One region of the Mesorhizobium sp. M0923 genome, then DNA from elsewhere that is predicted to be linked to it. Evidence: riboswitches for the same ligand, from Rfam matches in the RefSeq annotation. Region 1 holds a riboswitch; each other region holds the start of a gene.

Evidence for each region. A riboswitch is a leader RNA that binds a small molecule or an ion and turns the genes downstream of it on or off. The one in region 1 is predicted to bind cobalamin.
Region 2: it holds a riboswitch for cobalamin, as region 1 does, so the genes downstream of both, NKH89_RS18625 (ABC transporter ATP-binding protein) here and NKH89_RS00215 (CbtB domain-containing protein) in region 1, are expected to answer to the same signal.
Region 3: it holds a riboswitch for cobalamin, as region 1 does, so the genes downstream of both, metE (5-methyltetrahydropteroyltriglutamate--homocysteine S-methyltransferase) here and NKH89_RS00215 (CbtB domain-containing protein) in region 1, are expected to answer to the same signal.

Annotation. Positions count from the first base shown of each region.
Region 1 is NZ_JAMYNW010000001.1:41,054-48,192, reverse strand. Features, by position in the region: gene NKH89_RS00245 (tyrosine phosphatase family protein) at 1-228, opposite strand, end outside; gene cobD (threonine-phosphate decarboxylase CobD) at 225-1,283, opposite strand; gene cbiB (adenosylcobinamide-phosphate synthase CbiB) at 1,282-2,253, shown strand; gene cobO (cob(I)yrinic acid a,c-diamide adenosyltransferase) at 2,693-3,316, opposite strand; gene cobU (bifunctional adenosylcobinamide kinase/adenosylcobinamide-phosphate guanylyltransferase) at 3,318-3,839, opposite strand; gene NKH89_RS00220 (CbtA family protein) at 3,832-4,614, opposite strand; gene NKH89_RS00215 (CbtB domain-containing protein) at 4,630-4,809, opposite strand; cobalamin riboswitch at 4,846-5,041, opposite strand; gene NKH89_RS00210 (aromatic ring-hydroxylating oxygenase subunit alpha) at 5,182-6,375, shown strand; gene NKH89_RS00205 (MFS transporter) at 6,354-7,139, opposite strand, start outside.
Region 2 is NZ_JAMYNW010000010.1:90,227-97,365, forward strand. Features, by position in the region: gene groES (co-chaperone GroES) at 1-186, opposite strand, end outside; gene NKH89_RS18615 (bifunctional helix-turn-helix transcriptional regulator/GNAT family N-acetyltransferase) at 415-1,350, shown strand; gene NKH89_RS18620 (GyrI-like domain-containing protein) at 1,388-2,221, opposite strand; cobalamin riboswitch at 2,516-2,719, shown strand; gene NKH89_RS18625 (ABC transporter ATP-binding protein) at 2,812-3,630, shown strand; partial or broken gene NKH89_RS18630 (ABC transporter substrate-binding protein) at 3,627-4,570, shown strand; gene NKH89_RS18635 (FecCD family ABC transporter permease) at 4,600-5,601, shown strand; gene NKH89_RS18640 (MarR family winged helix-turn-helix transcriptional regulator) at 5,684-6,163, shown strand; gene NKH89_RS18645 (HlyD family secretion protein) at 6,160-7,139, shown strand, end outside.
Region 3 is NZ_JAMYNW010000036.1:10,914-18,052, forward strand. Features, by position in the region: gene NKH89_RS33755 (helix-turn-helix transcriptional regulator) at 1-242, shown strand, start outside; gene NKH89_RS33760 (hypothetical protein) at 539-784, opposite strand; cobalamin riboswitch at 1,340-1,540, shown strand; gene metE (5-methyltetrahydropteroyltriglutamate--homocysteine S-methyltransferase) at 1,636-3,972, shown strand; gene NKH89_RS33770 (FMN-binding negative transcriptional regulator) at 4,080-4,298, opposite strand; gene NKH89_RS33775 (dihydrodipicolinate synthase family protein) at 4,333-5,235, opposite strand; gene NKH89_RS33780 (trans-sulfuration enzyme family protein) at 5,288-6,520, opposite strand; gene pdxR (MocR-like pyridoxine biosynthesis transcription factor PdxR) at 6,603-7,139, shown strand, end outside.

The sequences.
Region 1 (7,139 bases):
CCATTGGCGGGCGAAATCGAGCAGGTTCAAGACATGCTCCTCGCCCGGCATGGTCATGCCCTCCTGCGCTACCGCAATGTCGTGCATGACCAGGTGCAGATGGTTTTCCCTGGTGATCGAGGCCGGCCGCATCACCTCCGTGCCGGCAGCGAGCAGCGAAAGCAGCCGCCCGGCCCCGGTCTTCGTCACCGTTTCCTCGACTTTGGACAGCGAGCAGACATGGATCATTGGATCGTTTCTCCCTTGGCATCATCGTCGCGCCGCGAGGCCCAGCCGGCAAGCGCTGATTCGAGCCGCCGCCATTCTTCGTCGGCTCCCGGCAGGCCGGCGCGCAACACATCCGGCCGGTCGGCGAAATGCCGAAGCAGGATGCCGCGCTGGCCGAGCACCGAAAACAGGCGGGCGGCGTTCGCCAGCCTGATATAGCGGAACAGCGCGGTGCCAGCGGCGACAGGCACGCCGAACCGGCCGAACAGCGCATCGAGCCGTGCGGCATCCTCGGCCAATCGGCGCCGCATCCCGGCCTGCCAGCCGGTATCGGCAAGCGCCCTTATGCCATATTCGAGCGCCGGCCCGGAAATCGCCCATGGCCCGAATTGCGCCTGCAGCCGCTCGACCGTCAGCGCCTCGGTCAATGCAAAGCCAAGCCGCAGGCCGGCCAGGCCGAAGAACTTGCCGAACGAGCGCAGCACGACGATGCCGCCCTGGTCGACGTCGCCAGCGAGACTTTCGCTGCGTGGGCCGACATCCATGAAGGCCTCGTCGACGACCAGCAGCCCGCCTCTGGCGCGCAATTTTGCGGCAAGTCGAAGCAATCTTTCGCGCTCGACGACGCGCCCGTCCGGGTTGTTGGGATTGACGACGACGGCAAGGTCGGCCGCCGCCAAGGCTTCGAAATCATCGACTTCAGCCGCCGCATGGCCGGCGATCGCCGCTGCCCGCCGATGCTCGGCATAAGTCGGCCCGAGCACCAGCGCCCTGCCCGGGCTGACCAGCGAAGCGACGCGCGGCAACAGGATCTGCGTGCCGGGCGCCGCTGCGACATTCGCCGCCGATGGAGCGCCATAGGCGCTTGCCGCGACTTCGGCCAATTCGCGGGCACGCGCTGCTTCCGGCAATCGCGACAGGGCGGTGGCGGGCAAATCGAAAAGCGGGTAGGAGTGCGGATTGATCCCGGTCGAGAGGTCGACGAAAGGCAGCGGCGCGTGAGGGAAAAGCGCCCTCGCCCGGCCAAGGCTTCCGCCGTGGTCCACTGCCGCCGTCACTCCATCAAGAGACTTCATGTCGATCCTGATCACTTTCCTGTCGCTGGCCATCGAACTTGTACTCGGCTACCCGGCCCAGCTCTTCGATGCCATTGGCCATCCCGTCACCTGGTTCGGCAGGCTGATATCCTTTCTCGACGGCAGGCTCAACCGCGCCACTGATTCCGACGCCCACCGTCGCCGCTGGGGCGTCTTCGCGCTGCTGGTCATCGTGCTGGTGCCGGCCGCCCTCGCCTTCTGGATCGAAGCCATGCTTTGGAGCATTCCCCTCGGCTTGTTGGTCATCGCAATCCTGGCGACGTCGCTGCTGTCGCAGAAGAGCCTGGCCGAGCATGTCGAAGCGGTGGCCGACGCCCTCGACAGCGGCGGACTGGACATGGGCCGCATTGCCGTCTCGCGGATCGTCGGCCGCGACCCGGAAAAGCTCGACAGGGCCGCTGTCTGCCGCGCCGCGATCGAAAGCCTGGCCGAGAACTTCTCCGACGGCGTCGTCGCGCCGGCGTTCTGGATCGGCGTTGGCGGGCTCGCCGGCGGCGTCGCCTACAAGGCCGCCAACACCGCCGATTCGATGATCGGCCACCGCACCCCGCGCCACGAGGCCTTCGGCTGGGCGGCGGCGCGCTTCGACGATTGGATCAACCTGCCGGCATCACGGCTGACGGCGCTGCTGATCGTGCTTGCCGCTTTCCTGGTCAAGGGCGCCGATGCCAAAGCCGCCTGGCATGCTGTGCGGCGCGATGCGAAAAAACACCGCTCGCCCAATGCCGGCTGGCCGGAAGCAGCGATGGCCGGTGCGCTCGGCCTGGCGCTCGCCGGCCCCCGTTCCTATGACGGCGTCATGGTCGAAGACGCGTTGATGGGCGAAGGCGGCCGCCGCGACGATATCGAGAGCACCGACATCCGACGGGCGCTGAAACTTTACCGGGTCGCCGACTTACTGCTGATCGCGCTGTTCGGGGTGATCGCAGTGGTTGTTATCTTGGCGTGACCTGCGCCCGAGATCGAGCGGAAACAAAAAACCCGCCAAGCGGCGGGTCGTTGGAGCCAGTTAGCACCATAGCGAGATTAGTACCATAGCTGCCGGCACAAAGCAAGAACAAAATTGCTGTGCCCAAAGAATAATCGCCCCAGCTTTGCGCTTCTCATTCCCTGCCTTTGACGTTCGAGGTTGGCGAAATCCGAAGCGCCATCCAATCTCCCCCCTCGCGGGGGAGATGTCCGGCAGGACAGAGGGGGGCGCGAAGGATCGCCAGCCTCTTGACCGTTCACCTGCTAATGACGGTCTGACGACGTAGTTGTCTCCGACTGACAGGCCGAGGGACAGTGCCCCCCTTTGCCCTGCCGGGCATCTCCCCCACAAGGGGGGAGATCGGCAGCTTCGCCGGCGCCGCCTGCTCCGAAACGCCCTTCCCCGATCGCCAAACCCCTCAGAACTCTATCCCTTGCTGCGCCTTCACGCCGGCGGAGAAGTGGTGCTTGGTCACGCCCATCTCGGTGACCAGATCGGCTGCCTCGACCAATACCGGCTTGGCATTGCGGCCGGTGACGACGACATGCAGGCCCTCGCGACGCGCCTTCAGCGCTGCGACCACCTTTTCGAGGTCGAGATAATCGTAGCGCAACGCGATGTTGAGTTCGTCGAGCACCACGAGGCTGATCGACGGCTCGGCCATCAGCTCGAGCGCCTTGGCCCAGGCGGCCTCGGCCGCCGCGATGTCGCGCTTCAGGTCCTGCGTTTCCCAGGTAAAGCCCTCGCCCATGGCGTGCCAGACGACGCGGTCGCCGAAGCAGGCAAAAGCATCCTTCTCGCCGGTGTGCCATTTGCCTTTGATGAACTGGACGACGCCGACGCGCTTGCCGTAGCCGAGCATTCTGAGCGCCAGCCCGAAGGCGGCCGTGGTCTTGCCCTTGCCCGGACCGGTGTTGACGATCAACAGCCCTTTCTCGACCGTCTTGGCTGCAACCTCGGCGTCCTGCACCGCCTTGCGCTTGGCCATCTTCGCGCGGTGGCGTTCCTCGTCCTTGGGATCGATGTGGTCGGTATCAGCCATGTCATTTCACCCTGAGCGGCAGCCCCGCCACCATCAAAAGCACGGTGTCAGCGACGGCGGCAACGTCCTGGTTCAACCGGCCGGCCGCGTCGCGAAACCGTCTTGCCAGCGCATTCTCCGGCACGATGCCCTGGCCGACCTCGTTGGACACCACGAACCAGGGTCCACGCGGCCGCGACAGCACATCTGCCAGCCTTCGGCATTCGGCCTCGACATCATGTTCGGCCAGCATATGGTTGGTCAGCCACAGCGTCAGGCAATCGATCAGCACCGGCTGGCCGTCAGGCAGTGCCTCGATCGCGCCGGCAAGGTCGAGCGGCGCCTCGATGGTCGTCCAGCCGGCGCTGCGGCGCGAGCGGTGCAGCGCGATCCGTTCGCGCATCTCCTCGTCATAGGCTTGCGCCGTCGCGATATAGCTCCATGGCGCCGGACAGGCACTCACCAGCCTCTCGGCATGCACGCTCTTGCCGGAGCGCGCACCGCCGATGATCAGGGTCAGCGCCCCGGCAGCGCGGTCAGGCAAAGCTGTCGCGCAGGCTGGTCGCCGTGCCGGTGAAGCGGCCGCGCACCACGCCGACGACCGCGCCGAGCACCAGCCAGAACACCAGATTGGTCAGCGTCACCGCCACCACGAACTGATGATGCAGGCCTTCCGGGATTGTCGTCTCGAAGCTGTCGGGCTGCGGCGCGCCGACAATATGCGGCGCCACCATCAACGCCACGGCAAGGACCGCCAGCGGCAGCGATCTGCGGAAGGCGAGCAGGCCGAGACCGGCGGCGGTCGCCACCACCGTTGCCCACCACCAGATCTGGCGTTGGACAAGGTCGGCCGCCGGCATTGCCGGCAATTCCGGCGGCAGGCCGAGGCCCGGCGCCAGCGTGAACACGGCAAAGCCGGCAAGCCCCCAGAACAGGCCCTGGCGCCAATTGCCGATGCCGCCGGCGAACTCCGAAACCGCAACCAGGACCAACGCGAAGCCGATGCCGGTGACGATATTGGCAACGACGCTGAAGGCAAAGCGTTCGAAACCGTCGGCCGGCGCCCAGCCTTCGTCCTCCGCCGGAGCCATTGCTTCAGCCGGTGCCGGCGCGGCGCTGCTTATAGCCATCGTGCCCCCGGCGTTTTCGACCGGTGCCGCAGGTGCCGCGGCATGGTCATGGCCGCCGCCGGCCTGTTCGTAGACTTCCGCGTTCAGGATCAGCGGCACCGTGGCATAGGCCTGCATGCAGGCGAGAACGACGCCGGCCACGAGCCCTGCGATCGCCGCGATGAACACGACGTTGCGAAACAGTGTCATGATGTCAGCCCCTTGTCAGTGGCAGGGAAAGCCCATCGAGTGGCGATAGTCGTGGGCGGCATTGTGGACCGCATCGATGTGCGAGAAGCCGACAAAGCCCATGACGAAAATGCCGAGGAATGCAGCAAGCGCCAGCTGCATGAAACGCGACTGCGAGGAGACGGAAGCGCCGAGCGAGACGGAAGCGGTATTCATGTCTTGTCCTTTCGCCCTCCACCCGAGGGCATAGAAGTCAGTTTCCTGTCGCCGGCAGGTCTCCTGGCTCGCGGATCAGCGCCCTTCCCCACCTTCCCGAAGAAAATCTTCAGTGGCATATGGAGAGGACTACCGCACACAGTTGCGGGGGCAGCCACGGCATTGGGCAAGAATTTCGCCCGCACCGCATTCCCTCTTGGTTCCAAACGGAACCGACGACATCAGCGACTATAGGCAGAATCGCCGCGCCCGGCAAACCAAATTCCGCCGGATCGTGTGGCGAATGCGCCGCCTCGCCAAGCTCGCCGGCCGGCGCCGCAATTGACAATTCTCACAGCCGGGTGTCGGCTGGCGGATGGGGAGGAAGCCGGCATGCAACCCAGCCCGAATGAGCGCGGTCCCTATAACGGCCTGACGCGGGCCGAGCCGACGCTGCCGTCATCGGCCTATTGGGACATCGCAGGCTATCAGCGCGATCTCGAGGCCATCTGGTATCGCAACTGGCTGCTGGTCTGCCGCGAGGCCGACCTTGCCCAGCCGCTGGCATTCAGGACGTTTCGCATAGGCACGCAGGAGATCGTCGTGCTGCGCGACGAGACCGGCGAATTGCGCGCCTTCCACAACACCTGCCGGCATCGCGGCTCGCAGCTTTGCCAGCAGAGCGAAGGACGGCTGAAGGCGCGGCTCATCACCTGCCCCTACCACGCCTGGTCCTATTCGCTGCGCGGCGATCTGGTGCGCGTGCCATCGAAATCGCTGCCGGACGGTTTCGACAAGGCCGATCATCCGCTCTACCGCGTAGCACTGTCGGTGTGGCGCGGTTTCGTTTTCGTCAACCTCGCGCAAGACGCTGCCGGTTCGGCTGAAACATCCTTCGATCCGGCATCCGGCAACCTCGCCAACTGGCCGCTGGAAACGCTGCTGAGCGGCCATGTGCTGCGCAAGGTTATGAACTGCAACTGGAAGATATTTTGGGAGAACTTCAACGAGTGCCTGCACTGCCCTGGCGTCCACAAGGACCTGTCGCGGCTGGTGCCGATCTATGGCCGCGGCCTGATGGGCCGGCACGACGACCCCGAATGGGCGCGCCACGCCGACAATGACGCGCCGGAATTTGCCGGCGGCTTGCGGGCCGGGGCCGAAACCTGGTCGCGCGACGGGCGCGTCCACGGCTCGGTCTTTTCGAGCCTGACGCCGGCCGAGCGTGCTGCCGGGCAGACCTATGCCACCAACTTGCCGTCGATGTTCGTCGTCGGCCATGTCGACTATGTCAGGACCGTGCGGCTGGTGCCGCTTGGGCCGGAGCAGACCGAACTCACCGCCGAATGGCTTTTTTCGCCCGAAGCGCTCGCCGATCCGGCAGCGGATATCGACAACATCGTCGCCTTCGGCACCCAGGTGCTGGAGGAAGATGCTGATATCTGCGAGGTCAACCAGAAGGGCCTGCGCTCGATGCGCCACAAGGCCGGCGTGCTGATGCCCGAGGAATATGACTTGCACCGCTTCCACAACTGGGTGCTCGAGCGGCATGCGGCGCTTGAACATCAAAGCGATTTGGGCAGATAGCGCCAGGTGACGAAGCCGCAGACCGCCGCCAGCAGGCCGAGCGTCGCGAAAACCGCGCCCAGGCCGCAGAACGCCAGCACCACCGAATAGACCAGCGGCGGCGTCAGCTCGGAAAAGTCGAGATAGGTGCGGTAGACCGCCGCCATCTGCGCCCGCTCATACGAGCGCACCGAGCGCATGAACGCGGTCGAGCCCAGCGCATCGAGCGCGATGGTGAAGAAGGCACCGCAAAGCAGCAACGCGCCGGTGACGAGCGGCGCGGCCTCGCCGACGGCGCCGGCCGCCAGCAGCGTCGCCGACATGGCGAAATAGGCAAACGTCATGGTGCGCCGGCCGCCGAAACGCTTTCCCGCCCTGCCCCAGAAGATGGCCATGAACAAAAGCGCATTGCCGGCCGAAATCAAGAGGCCGCCGGCGAGCTTGCCCTCGCCGGTGATCACCATGAACAGCGGCCCATAGACAAAGAACGTCGTCCAGAAGCAGGAACGGCCGAAGGCGATCAGCCAGGCCAGCCTCAGCCTTGGCTGCGCGACGAAGCGGCCGATATTGGCCAGCGGATTGACCGGCCGCGTCTTGCCCGGGCGGATCGACGGGTTGTCGCCAAGCCGGTAGGTCCAGAACAGCGCCAGCAGGGCCATGGCGAAGACGGCCACCGCGCTATGCGCGGCATAGATGCCGAAACGCGTGTAGAGGAAAATGCCGAGCGTCGGCCCGGCGGTCCAGGCAAGCATCGACCACGCCATGCGCAGCGACTCGGCCTGCAT
Region 2 (7,139 bases), on a different contig from region 1:
GACGTCCAGCGGGACGAGCTTGCCGGCTTCGTCACGGGCGCCGGAACCGACGGCGATGATCTCGCCTTCCTGCGGCTTTTCCTTCGCCGTGTCGGGGATGATGATCCCGCCCGCGGTCTTGGATTCGGATTCGACCCGACGAACGACCACGCGGTCATGAAGCGGGCGGAACTTCGACTTTGCCATTTTTTATTCCTCGATGAGAATGGTGAGAACAGTTCCTCCGTCCGGCGGCGCCGGACATGGTTAGCACTCATCTTGGGGGAGTGCTAACGTGGCGCTGAAATAGTCTGGCAACTCGCGCGAGTCAAGGCGCCCGGTGAGCATCATCAGAACAATTGCTTCAAACGGATGCTTCAAACAGATACTTGACCAAGTCAACTAAATGGCTGATCTTACCGGCAGGAGGATGCCATGACCATTCATCATCACCCAGGCAAGGAGCGGATCGACGCGGTGCGAGCCTTCAACCGCTTCTATACCCGCCAGATCGGGCTGCTCGACGAAGGGCTGCTGAAAAGCACCTTCTCGCTGACCGAGGCGCGGGTGCTCTATGAACTGGCGCATCGCGATGGCCTGACCGCCACGGACCTTGGGCGCGATCTCGGCCTCGATCCCGGTTATCTCAGCCGGCTGCTGAAGAAATTCGAGGAACGTCATCTGGTCGAGCGCGCCACGATCGAGGCGGATGCAAGGCGTTCGTCGATCGCCCTGACCAAGGCCGGGCGGCAGGCTTTCGCGCCGCTGAACCAGGGCTCGCACGACCAGGTCGCGGCATTGCTCGACCGGCTTTCGGTTCCCGAACAGGACAGGCTGGTCAAGGCCATGCAGACGGTGCAGCGTCTGCTGGGCGCGACCGCCGAACCCAACATTCCCTACACGCTGCGGCCTCTGCAGGTCGGCCACATCGGCTGGATCATCCATCGCCAGGGCCTGCTCTACGCGCAGGAATATGGCTGGGACGAAACCTATGAGGCGCTGGTCGCTGAAATCCTCGGCACATTCGTCAAATCCTTCGATCCGAAATGGGAACGCAGCTGGATCGCCGAGCGGGAAGGCGAGGTCGTCGGCTCCGTCTTCGTCGTGCGCCAGTCGGACGCGGTGGCGAAATTGCGCCTGCTCTACGTCGAGCCCTCGGCGCGAGGTCTCGGCATCGGCAAGCGGCTGGTCGAGGAATGTATCGGCTTTTGCCGCGCCACGGGTTACAGGACACTGACGCTGTGGACCAACGACGTGCTCGCCGCCGCCCGCCACATCTATGAGTCTGTGGGCTTTAAATTGACCAACGAGGAGTGCCACCATTCCTTCGGCAGGGATCTGGTCGGCCAGAACTGGAACCTGGAACTGTAGCAGCGCTTCCGGCGCTTCGGCGTCGGCCTGCCGTGCCTCACCCTTTGATCGGTATCCAGATTTCCAGCCCGCCATTGCCGCTGCGCGGATCAAATTCGGGGCCGTAGCGCTCGAATTCCGGCGCATCGGCGATCTCGTGCCCAGAGGCTGGCAGCCATTTGTTCCAGATCGTGTTGACCGTGCGGCGGATGGTCGAGATATGGTCACGATGGGCGAACACGGCGTATTTCTGCGCCGGCACGCGCACACGCCAAAACTCCCTCGGCAGGTCCGAAAAATCGGACACTTCGACGCCAGCGATGTAGTCGAAATTGCCGGCGTCGTCGCCGTTGACGCAGACGCCATAGGCGACGTCGCCGATCTCGCCAGGAATGTTGCCAATATAGGGGCCGAACCGCTGCCACTGCATCGGGATGCCGGCGCTGGTTTCGCAGCTGTAGCGCTCGCCGAGACCGGCGATGAGAAACGGCCGGCTGGTCTCAAAACGCGGTGGTTCGAGAGTGGCGAGAAAGGACTGGTCCATCAGGATCGGCTCCACAAGATCGAGGTTGTCGAGCGAGCCTTGTGCGCGTACCAGTTCCGGCGTGGTGCCGAACTGGTCGCGGAAGGCGCGGGTGAAGGCCTCATGCGAGGCATAGCCGGCGTCGAGCGCGACCGAGAGGATGTCGGGTGCGCCGGCGCCAAGCTTGCGCGCCGCTTCGGTCAGTCGGCGAGAACGGACGTAGCTCATCACCGAACGGCCGGTAGCCGCGCCGAAAGCCCGCGTCACATGAAAGCGCGACACCCCGCTGCTCGTGGCGACATCGTCCAGCGAGACTGCTTCGGGCAGATGGCTTTCGACGAACCACAGCGCCTTCTCGGTCGGATTCATTTGGCACCTCGCATTGGCCCAGTCTCCGCATTGGCCCAGTCTTTACATGGCCCAGTCTTTACATTGGCCATGTCTTATATTGGCAAGATTATGGTGCCGCTTCCTGGCGGAGGCAGTTTGATCGAAATTGCGCACTGCGCAAATCGAGAGCGACGGTCGTCGGCAAGTCGCAGGCGTCGCGCGAAAAGGCTTGACAGGAAGCGGGCAAACGTCCTTTTAAATGTAATGTTATTACATCACGAGGTCTATACGGCTCCTTCTGACAAGACTTATTGCGCTGTGATTGGCGGAAAACTAGGGTGGCTGACTGATGGTCCCCGAGTCGAAAGGCAAGGGGTGAAAAGGGAACACGGTGAGATCTTCGGATCGAGGCCGTGGCTGCCCCCGCAACTGTAAGCGGTTAGCAAAATCCGAAGTGCCACTGGCCGGCAAGGCTGGGAAGGCAGGATGGCGCAAAGACCCGCGAGCCAGGAGACCTGCCATCAGCATGAGTTGACCGGACGGGGTGTGCCGGGAGGAGACGTGGACATCGGTCTTGTCGGCCGGTCCGTCCAGCTTCCTTCCGTCGCCATTGAGAAAGTGACGGTAAGTTGGACGCCTCCCAGCCTCTTCTTGAAGCGTGTGAACTGAGCGCGACGACGAATGCCCGGTGCCTGGTCAGCGCGGTGAGCCTTTCGATAGCGCCGGGCGACCGCCTCGCCATCATCGGCCCCAACGGCGCCGGCAAGACGACGCTGCTGCGCATGCTATGCGGTACGCTGCGGCCAAGCGCGGGAGATGTGAGATTTTCCGGACGCCGGCTGGAGAGGTTTTCGGCCGCCGAGCGGGCACTGCACATGGCGGTCGTTGGCCAGACCGACCAGCCTGATCCGCGGCTTGCCGTGATCGACTACGTCGAGCTTGGGCGCGTCCCGCATGCCGGCTTGCGACGGAGGAGCGAGCAACGCGACATCGTCATTGAAGCACTTCGCAGAACCGGCCTGCTGCCGCTGCTCGGCCGCACGATCGGCTCGCTATCCGGTGGCGAGCGGCAACGCGCCCAGTTGGCGCGCGCCATCGCCCAGGAGCCCAAAATCCTGTTCCTCGATGAACCGACCAATCATCTCGATCCGCGCGCCCGCAGCGACCTTCTCGAACTCGTATCGCAGTTTGGCATGACCGTCGTGGCGGTGCTTCATGATCTGTCGCTTGTCACGCCATTTGCCACCAGGGTCGCGGTGATGAACGAGGCCCGCCTGCAGGCACTTGCCAGTCCGCGCGAGGCGCTGACCAAGAAGTTGATCCGCGAGATTTTCGGCGTTGACGTGCTTTGGCTGCGCCATCCCACCGAAGACCGCGAACTCACGGTCTTCGACGTTCCGAACCGCGCCTCTTCACATCCCGATTTGACCAAGGAGCAACATCCGTGAAACGCCTCGTACTGTCTTTTGCCTCCCTCCTACTTGCCCAGACCGCCTTCGTTTTCCGGTAACCGTTGATAGCTGCGGCACGCCGCTGACGTTCGACGCCGCGCCGAAGCGCGCCGTCATCCAAGATCTGAACATGGCGGAGATGGCCTTCGCGCTGGGGCTGCAACCATCGATCGTCGGCCTGACCGGCATCACCGGATGGTATAAGGTCGGTCCGGAATTCAAGGCCGAGCAGGGCGCGATCCCGGAACTCGCGCCGAAATACCCGACCCTCGAAAACCTCGTCGCCGTCGAGCCCGATTTCTTCTTCGCCGGCTGGTATTACGGCATGAAGCCTGGCGGCGAGGTGACGCCCGATACGCTGGCCCCGCACGGTATCAAGACGCTGGTGCTGACGGAAAGTTGCGTCCATCTCGACCAGAACCGCCCCGCAGCCTCGATGGACCTGCTCTATGGTGATGTCGAAAAGCTGGGCAAGATTTTTGGCAAGGAGGCGGAGGCGGGAAAGCTTGTTTCGAACTGGAAGGCGCAGCTCGCCGATATCACGGCAAAGATCGGCGACCGCACGGGAACGCGTGTGTTTCTTTACGACTCCGGCGAAGACAAACCCTTCACATCAGGCAAGTTCGCGATCCCCAGCGCCATGATCGCCGCAGCCGGCGGCGACAACATCATGGCCGACATGCCGACGAGCTGGGGCAATACGGATTGGGAGACGGTGGCGGCCCGCAATCCGCAATTTCTTATCCTGCTCGACTACCAGGACGGCGGCTACAGAAAACTGCTCGATTTCCTGAAAGCTCATCCGGCGATGAAGGAGACTGAGGCGGTCAAAAATGAGCACTTCATTGCGCTGCGCTATGCCGAACTGACGCCTGGGCCTGCCAACATCGAGGCGATCGGCAAGATCGCCAGGGCGATGCACCCGGAAGCTTTCTGAGCTTGCGCCAGAGAGCGTTCGAATTGGCGATGACAGCAGGAGCAGCAGCGATTGCCGCTCTTGCTCTGCTGTCGATTGCCTATGGATCGACGGTCATCGCGTTGAGCGACGTGATTGCTGCGCTCGGACATGCCGCCGGGCTGGACGGAGACATCGTGTCCGGTCCGGCCGGCAAGATCCCGATTGCCAAGATCGTCCTCGATCTTAGGCTACCGCGCACGATTATGGCCATCTGTGTCGGCGCCGGGCTGGGCGTCATCGGCGCGCTGCTGCAGACGGTAACGCGCAACGACCTCGCAGATCCGTTCTTGTTCGGCCTGTCGTCCGGAGCCGCGGCCGGCGCGGTTTCCGTCATCACCATTTTTGGCGACCATTTCGGTATCTGGACGTTGCCGGTCGCGGCCTTCACGGGCGGCGTATTGGCCGCCGGCATCGTGCTTTTGCTGGTTTCGCGGGTGAGGGGGCAAGGCCCCGAACGGCTGATCCTCGCCGGGCTTGCCGTCTCGTTCATGTTCACTGCCTTGACTAACTATCTCGTCTTTGCCGGAGACCAGCGCGCCGCTCACTCGGTGTTGTTCTGGACGATGGGCGGGCTCGGGCTGGCCCGTTGGGACAATATCGAGCTGGCTGCTCTGGGCGCAGGCACCATCCTTGTTTATGGACTTTGGAACCACCGCCGGCTCGACGCTTTCCTGGCCGGCGAGAATGCCGCTGAAAGCCTCGGCGTCCCGGTTGCGCGGATGCGCAGGATGACATTTCTCGTCGCCGCTTTCTCGACGGCGATCCTTGTCTCGGTCGCAGGCGTCATAGGTTTCGTTGGCTTGATGATCCCACATCTGTCCAGGACCCTGGCCGGCCCGCTTCATCTGCGCCTGATTGCAAGCTGCGCCCTCTTCGGAGCGGTGCTGTTGCTGGCAAGCGACCTTCTCGCGCGCACGCTGCTGCCGCCGCAGGAACTGCCGATCGGCATCATCACCAGTTCGGTCGGCGCTTTCTTCGTGGTCACGATGCTCATTCGCAATCGCTCATGATGTGACTGCCATGCACATTTGCCGCCTTCTGGCACAATCCGGGTTCCTTGAATTATGAGCACGCTTATTATATATGTCGCTCATGGTTTCCGACGGCATCGACAGATTGGGCTTTTTGATCCACGACGTGCAGCGCCTGATGCGCAAGCGCTTCGAGGCGCGCGCCAGTGGTTTCGGCCTTTCTTCGGCGCAATGGCGGCTTCTGGTCCGTGTCGCCAAGGAGGCGGGTGTCGCGCAGGCGCGGCTTGCCGAGCTTCTCGAAATCGAGCCGATCAGCGTCTCGCGCCTTGTCGATCGCATGGAGGAGGGCGGCTGGATCGAGCGCCGTCCCGACGCAACCGACAGACGAGTGCGCATGATTTTCCCGACCGCCAAGGCGAACGCAGCCTACGCCCACGTCAAGAGCCTTGCCGCCGAGGTGTATGAGGAATCGCTCGTTGGCGTTTCGCCGGAAGATCGCCGCGTCCTGGTCAAGGCGCTGGAGACAATGGTGCAGAATCTTGCGGATGGTGAGACGCCGCCCTCGGAAAAAGTGAAGAATACGGAAGGCGCAGCAGCATGAACGCGGTAGCCAAAGTAGATAAGAATGCGGCCAAGCTGGAGATGGAAGCTCCCGCGAAGCCGGCGGCAGCTCCGGTAACGGCCGCTGCGCAGGTAGCTCCGGCGCCAGTGGCGCCGAAGAAGAAGCGTCGTGCCGGCCGCTTCCTTTTGATGTTTGTGCTGCCCGCTGCGTTGATCGCCGGCGGCAGCTATGTCTGGGTGACCGGCGGCCGCTATCAGGAGACCGAGAACGCCAATCTGCAGCAGGCCAAGGTGTCGATAGCCGCCGATACGGCGGGCCGCATCGTTCAGGTCGATATTTTCGACAACCAGTCTGTCAAGCAGGGCGACGTGTTGTTCGCCATTGATCCCGAGCCCTACCGGATCGCATTGGCCCAGGCCGATGCGGCGGTGGCCGGCGCGCGGCTCAATGTCGAGCAGCTGCGTGCGGCCTACAGCCAGGCGCTGGCGCAAGAGAAGTCCGACGAAAGCCAGGTCCAGTACGCGCAGTCGCAGTATGACCGCGCCGCCGACCTTGCCCGCAAGGGCATCAACGCCAAGTCGTCGCTGGACGAGGCCAAGAACGACCTCGACAAGGCCAAGCAGCAGCTGGCCGTGGCCCAGCAAGGGATCGTCAGCGCCAAGGCGGCACTTGGCGGCAATCCCGACATCGAGACCGACAAGCATCCGACAGTGGTGGCGGCGCTCGCTGCACGCAACAAGGCGGCCTACGATCTGGTCCAGACAACAGTCAAAGCGCCTGCCGACGGCATCATCAGCCAGGCCGCTTCGTTCAAGGTCGGCCAGTATGTCGGCTCGGGCACGCCGCTGTTTTCGCTGGTCGAGACCGGCGATACCTGGGTCGACGCCAATTTCAAGGAAACGCAGCTCACCAACATGAATCCGGGCCAAAAGGCCGAAATCGTGGTCGACACCTATCCGGGCAAGACGTTCGAAGCCACCGTCAAGGCGATTGGCGCCGGCACCGGGGCCGAGTT
Region 3 (7,139 bases), on a different contig from region 1:
TGGCCTCCTATGTTCGCGTCACATATGACGACGGAGAAGATGAGTGGAACTTCTTGGATGAAGAAACCGCTACGACTTTCTTCGGATTGGAAGCTGCGACCTTTGACGTTCCCCAGTGTAGTTTCGCCGAAGTGGAGGAAGAAGGTTACTACCGAGCGCGATACGCCAACCTTGATCGCGTCGCGGTGATGGAGGTTCCAAGCGACCGTTATCACAGATTGACCGCGCCCGAGGAAGCTTAGAACCATCCACGAAGGGCGATGTTACATCTCGACCTTGCGTGGTGCGTTTTCAGTACGAAATGACGTTAAGCGTAGGTAGTGGCAGCTAAGAGTGCTCGACCAGAAGCTAAACTGCCTCCTCAATATCGCTGCCGATGTGCCGCAGGACACGTCCACGGGAGCGTGGATAGGCGTGAAGTTCCTGCACTCCACGGTCCGCTCTCCCATCGCCGGTGTGTGCCCGACGCCATCTTGTGGACGAGCTTGGCCGCCTGCACCCGGTTGTATTCCGGTCCGCCGCTATGGCTATCTCCATGTCAATCGGCGCCGAACTTTGACTGCCCGCTGCTTTTGATGAAGTTGGCGAGGTCCCGCGCATAATCACTCTTGGTGAGGCCCTGTGTCGCGAACTTGTGGTCCAGCAGGGCAAACAGGTCCAAGTCCCCTTCCGCCTGTGGCGCTGGCTTGCCCTCACCGCCCTCGGCTTCCCAATTGGGGACCGCCTCTGCGCGCTGCACCGTGGCGATTGTCCGCCCAAGACGCATCACAAGATCGAACGCCAAACCGTGCGCGTGCACGATGATTTGCCGCTCAGGCCTCATTTGGACAGGACTTGAGCTGGCCCGGTGGTTTGAGCCGGGTTACCTTGAGCCGGTGGGCTGCGAACAAGCAGTTCGAGACATTGGCCTCGATCACTTCGCAACACGCCGCTGCGCCTGGCCTCGGTGTGCTCCCCCCGAAATCGTTGTGTCATATCACCGAGGGCATCACGGCCAACAGCTTCCACATGGGCAACAGCCTCGCCATTGAGCCGAATATGGTCGCGAGCAGATCACCAACGAAGCGGTCGGAACCTCGGAGCCGAAGTTCGACGCCGAGGTGGTTCGCATGATGCGCTAAGCAGCACCACGGCGCTTGCCGGTATGTTTGCTGCCGGCAGCCGACGAACTCCTATCCTCCTGGACAAGGGCGCCGTGCGTCATTGGTTTGATTTACCGGCCGCTCAAGGCTTCCACAGTTTTCGCTTTCGAGGCGACCTTTGCAACATGCCAACGGAAATTTAACATAACGACATAAACATTTCTTTATGCGGCGTTGACAAAGAAGCGAACTGCTGTAATTGTCTCCCGCGTCGTGGTTCTCCGTACGGCGCTGCCGCAGCGGAGCTAAGAGGGAAGCCGGTGCGATGCCGGCGCTGCCCCCGCAACTGTTAGCGGCGAGCCAACCCCACTCATGTCACTGAGGCGAATAGCCTTGGGAAGACGGGTAGAGGCTATGACCCCGCGAGCCAGGAGACCTGCCACGGCGAATTACGTCCACGGGCGGGGTGTCTCGGTGGCCGCTGCAGCCTGGCGTTCGTGCCGGCCTGCTAGCGCCTTCCTTGTCACCGACGCCCCAACCATCGGGGTCTGGCATGACTGTCTCTCAGCAAATTCCTGTAGCAACGCTCGGCGTGCCCCGCTTCGGTCGTCGGCGAGAACTGAAACTCGCGCTTGAAAGTTACTGGTCCGGAAAATCTTCCGCCGCCGACCTTCTCACGACGGCGAAGGCGCTCCGTGCCGCTAGTTGGGAGGAGCAGCACGATCGCGGCGTGTCGAAAATCCCGTCGAACGACTTCTCGCTCTACGACCATGTGCTCGACACCGCAGCCATGGTCGGCGCCGTTCCATCCCGTTACGGCTGGAATAGCGGCGAGGTCCCACTTGACATCTACTTCGCAATGGCGCGGGGCAACCAGGGTCAGACGGAGGATTGTGGACACGCTGGTCACCAGCAGGCGGCTCATCGGCCTGATGTAACCGCGATGGAAATGACCAAGTGGTTTGACACCAACTATCACTACATTGTGCCGGAACTCGACGATGATCAGACGTTCGCCCTCTCGTCGACGAAACCGGTCGACTACTTCCTCGAGGCTAAAGCTCTCGGCGTTCACACACGCCCAGTCATCCTTGGACCGATCACCTTCCTCAAGCTGGCGAAATCGCCTGCCGAAGGATTCGATCCCATCGCGCTCCTGCCGCGGCTGCTGCCCGTCTACGAGCAACTCCTGCAGAGGCTGAAGCTGTCTGGAGCCGACTGGGTGCAGATCGATGAGCCAGCGCTTGTCCTCGATCTGAACCCGAACGAACGAGCTGCGTTCGAATTCGCCTATGGCCAGCTGTCGAAAGCCGCGCCCGAGCTGAAGATCATGCTGGCTACCTATTTCGGGCCGCTGGGAGACAATCTCGAAACCGCGGTTTCTCTGCCCCTGGCCGGGCTGCATATTGATCTCGTGCGCGCTCCCGAGCAGCTGGAAACGGTGGGTCGGCTCGCACCGAAGGATCTGGTGCTCTCGCTTGGCTTGATCGATGGCCGCAACGTCTGGCGTGCGAACCTGCCCGCCATTCTCGACCGCATCAAACCGATCGTCGCCGGCTGGCCCTTGGACCGCGTCGAGATCGCGCCTTCTTGCTCGATGCTGCATGTGCCGATCGACCTCCGCATGGAGACGGAACTCGACGCGGACATCAGGTCGTGGCTCGCCTTCGCGGCCCAGAAGACCGACGAGTTGGTGTTGCTTGCCCGGGCCCTGTCCCAAGGCAGGGATGCGGTGGCAGGCGCGTTGAAAGCGTCTGCCGAGGCTGCCGCCACTCGCGTGACATCCACGAAGATCCATGACCCGCTGGTTGAGGGGCGGATCGCCAGCATTGACGACAGCATGAAGCGACGAGAGAGCGCTTTTGCCGAGCGCTCCAGAGTCCAGGCCGGCACGCTCGGGCTGCCGCCGTTCCCGACGACGACCATCGGGTCCTTCCCGCAGACGCCGCAGGTACGCAGGGCGCGGGCCGCTCATGCGAAGGGCCAGCTGAGCTATGTCGACTACGAGACCTTCCTGAAGAAGGAGATCGAGGCTGCAATTCGCTGGCAGGAAGAGATCGGGCTGGACGTGCTGGTGCACGGTGAGTTCGAACGAAACGACATGGTACAGCATTTCGGCGAGCAGCTGTCCGGCTTCGCCTTCACCCAGCATGCGTGGGTGCAGAGCTATGGGTCGCGTTACGTGCGCCCCCCCATCATCTTCGGCGACGTATCGAGGCCCAATCCGATGACGCTGCGCTGGTGGCAGTTCGCCCAGTCGCTTACGGAAAAGCCTGTGAAGGGAATGCTCACAGGCCCGGTGACCATTCTCAACTGGTCTTTTGTTCGCGACGACGTACCCCGCTCCGAAGCATGCCGCCAGATCGCGCTCGCCATCCGCGACGAGGTGACGGATCTCGAATGGTCCGGCGCAAGGATGATCCAGATCGATGAGGCCGCGTTTCGCGAAGGATTGCCACTGCGCCAGTCTGATTGGAACGACTATCTCGACTGGGCTGTCGAATGCTTCCGGATCGCTTCAACGGGTGTAAAGGACGCGACTCAAATCCATACCCACATGTGCTACTCGGAGTTCAACGAGATCATCGACGCGATCGCTGAAATGGATGCGGATGTCATTTCGATTGAGACGTCGCGCTCGAAGATGGAACTGCTGGACGCCTTCACGAGCTCCAAATATCCGAACGAAATCGGTCCCGGAGTCTACGACATTCACTCACCACGCGTCCCGGAAGTCGGCGAAATTTCGGATCTCGTCATGCTTGCCCGCGAGCGACTGTCGGATTCCCAACTGTGGGTAAACCCGGACTGTGGCCTCAAAACACGCAAATGGGAGGAGGTCCGCCCTGCCCTGATGAACATGGTCGATGCAGCACGTGCGCTCCGGTAGAAAGTGTAGGCCGGAGGGTTTCCTGGTTGCTCACCATGTGGTGAGTGACCGGCTGCCGCATGTCGGCCGTGAATGTGCCAAAACGCGATCACATCTTTTGAAATAAGTCACGCGAGCGAGAATGTGCACTTTCCTTCGGCACGTGTATTAATCGCGCAGGAGTAAAGGGTACCGTTTTCTCCCTGTGACGTGTCGAGTTCGAAGGGGATGTGATTGGCGTCGAGACCGCTCCGGCCATGGGTTATCAGCATGCCAAGTGCGCTGTTCTCGATCAGTTCGTAAAGGACTTCTCGGCTCGGTTCATCGAAATGCGCGGGTACATACATGACAGGTTCCTTCACTGGCCGCCGGGTTCGCTGTTCACCGGTTGACATCCGATGGCAAGCGTTCCAACGCGGCGGCGATCTGGCGCTTCGCTGCTGAGGGCAGAGGCAGGATGGGACGCGGGGGGTCGGCACGGCAAATGTCGAGCAATTCGGCAAGTGCATAGACGACGCGAAGGCTCGAGAACTCCTTGAAGAGGCTCCAGAGCGGCGCAAGCGTGGCATCGATCCGTCGCGCTTCGGCCGCATCGCCCTGTTGCGCCGCCGTGACGATCTTTGTGCAGACCTCGGGCAGGATGCCGGCGAGGACGCTGTACCATGTGTTGGCGCCGGCGATCATGGCCTCTGCGGCGTTCCAGTCGCCGCTGTAGCCGATCGAGAACCCTTCCGGCACAGTGCGCCTCTGGTCGGCCAGATGGCTCTTGATCGCATCGCCCTTGTCTGTCGGATTCTTGATAGCGACGATCCCCCGCACCTTTGCCAGGCGGCTGACGAGTGCTGGGGTGAAACGGAAATGCGTCGTTCCTGGATTGTCGTAGATGACGATCGGAAGGCCACTTTCGCGCGCCACCGTGGAGAAATGTTCGAACACCTCGTCATCAGTGAGCGGGGTGTAAGAGGCGGCGGCAAGCAACCCCGCGGCAGCCCCAAGGGCCTTGGCGTCCTGCGCGAGCCTCACTGCTTCGTCGGTGCGCAGCGCGCCCACACCCACCACGACCGGCATTTGTCCCCCGGTTTCGTTCAAGGTCTCGGCGAGCGCCCGTCGCCGTTCCTCGCGCGTCAGATACATGTATGTGCCGGTGCTGCCGAGAAGACCGATGGAATCGACCTGAGCGGCGCAAAGCCTGGCAATCAGCTTGCGCAGAGCAACGGTATCGGCACGGCCGTCACGATCGGTCGGCGTGATGGGAAACGCGGAAAGGCCGCTCAGGAATGCCATGGCAAGGCTCCGGGTTTGTACGCGAGCGCGGGACTGGCCGGACCACAGGTCATCACAAGGCGTCCAGAGCCCGCCGCAGGTCGGCGATTAGGTCATCGGCGTCTTCAAGACCCACCGAGAGACGCATGAGGTCCTCGCCGACTCCATCGGCCAGATGCGCATCCTTGCGGATCGGCTGACGAGCACGGGTCAGGCTTGCCGGATGATAGATGAGACTGTCGGCATCGCCGAGGCTGACAGCCCGGGTGATCAGGTTGAGCCGGTCCATCATCCGCCGCGCGCCCTCGAACCCAGCGTGGAGGCCAAAGGCCAACATGCCCGACCCTTGGGACATCTGCTTTCGCGCCGTCACCTGATCAGGGTGCGAGTCGAGGAAGGGATAACTCACCCATGCCACCGCCGGGTGCGCCTCGAGCGCCTGAGCCACCGCAAGTGCCGTGGCGCTGTGCCGTTCCATGCGCAGCGTGAGCGTCTTCAGACCGCGCAGGATCAGGAAGGCTGACATGGGCGAGAGCGCTGCGCCGGTGATGTAGCGCAGGCCCGTTTCGTGCAGCGTGCGGAGCGTTTGCGCGTCGCCGAGAATCGCCCCACCAAGGGCATCGCCGTGCCCATTGATGTATTTGGTCAGCGAGTGGAGCACGAGGTCGGCCCCATGTTCGAGCGGCCGCTGGAGCACGGGGGAGGCGAAGGTGCTGTCGACTGCAACCTTTACACCGCGCGCGTGGGCGCGCTCGGCAATGGCAGCGATGTCTAGGATGCGGCTCAGCGGATTCACCGGCGTCTCGAAGAAAACAAGCCGGGTCCGCTCGGTGATCGCGGCATCGAGATTGTGAGGATCGGACAGGTCGACCGCGACGACCTTGATGCCGAAGCGGGGGACCGCCTGTTCGACCATGGCACGCGTGTTCGCATAAAGCGTCCTGTGGACGATGAGTTCATCGCCTTGGGACAGGAGCGACAGGATCAGCGTCCCGAAAGCCGCCATCCCCGAGGCAACGACCAGACCTGCCTCGGCTCCTTCCAGATTGGCGAGCCGTTGCTCGAGGATCTCCGTCGTCGGATTGTATTCGCGCGCATAGAGCCTTCCGCCAAGGGCGGCGGCGGCCTCGTTCGCTGCCACGCTTTCGAATCCATAGGTCGAGGTCAAGAAGACTGGCGGCTGAACGGCATTGGAAAAGCCGGCGGGATCGTAGCCATGATGGATCGCCCGAGTGGCGAATCCGGGACCGGTGTCGTGGAGCGACCGCGTGAGAGCATCGGTTTCGGATTGATAGGAACGGGTCATTCGGCCTCTAGATCTTTCTTGGGTTTCCGAAAGATTGACGGCAAACTGGCCGATGTGAAATATCCAGTTGGCAATGAATGAAATGGTCCAGTCTTCAAGTGCCGGTTCTGCAGGTCGCTCGCACGCGATGGGTGCACGCCAGATCTACGAGGCTCTTCGCGAGCAAATCCTCGGCGGCGTCTATGAAACCGGCAGTCAGCTGCCGTCCTCCCGCGGCCTGGCAAATGACCTTGGGGTTTCGCGAACGACGGTGACGGTCGCCTATGACCAACTGACCGCGGAAGGTTTCATCGAAGTCCGTCAAGGCGCACGACCTCGCGTTGCATCCTCGCTGATCGGTCCTGAGACGAGCCGCACTGTCGCGAAACGAGTCGGCCCGGTTCATCTGTCCGCCTATGGCGAACGACTGCGCGTCACGCCGCCCTGGCCGGATTATCTGCCGACTGGACTGAAGGTCGATTTCCGCTATGGCGACCTGGCGCCGTCAGACTTCCCCGCATTGGTCTGGAAACGTGCGATGAACGAGGCGATGGGGCAGCGCCCGTTGCGTCTTGCCTATGACGACCCTCGCGGCTCGCGCCGGCTGCGCCAGGCGCTCCAGGGCTATCTCTGGCGCGCC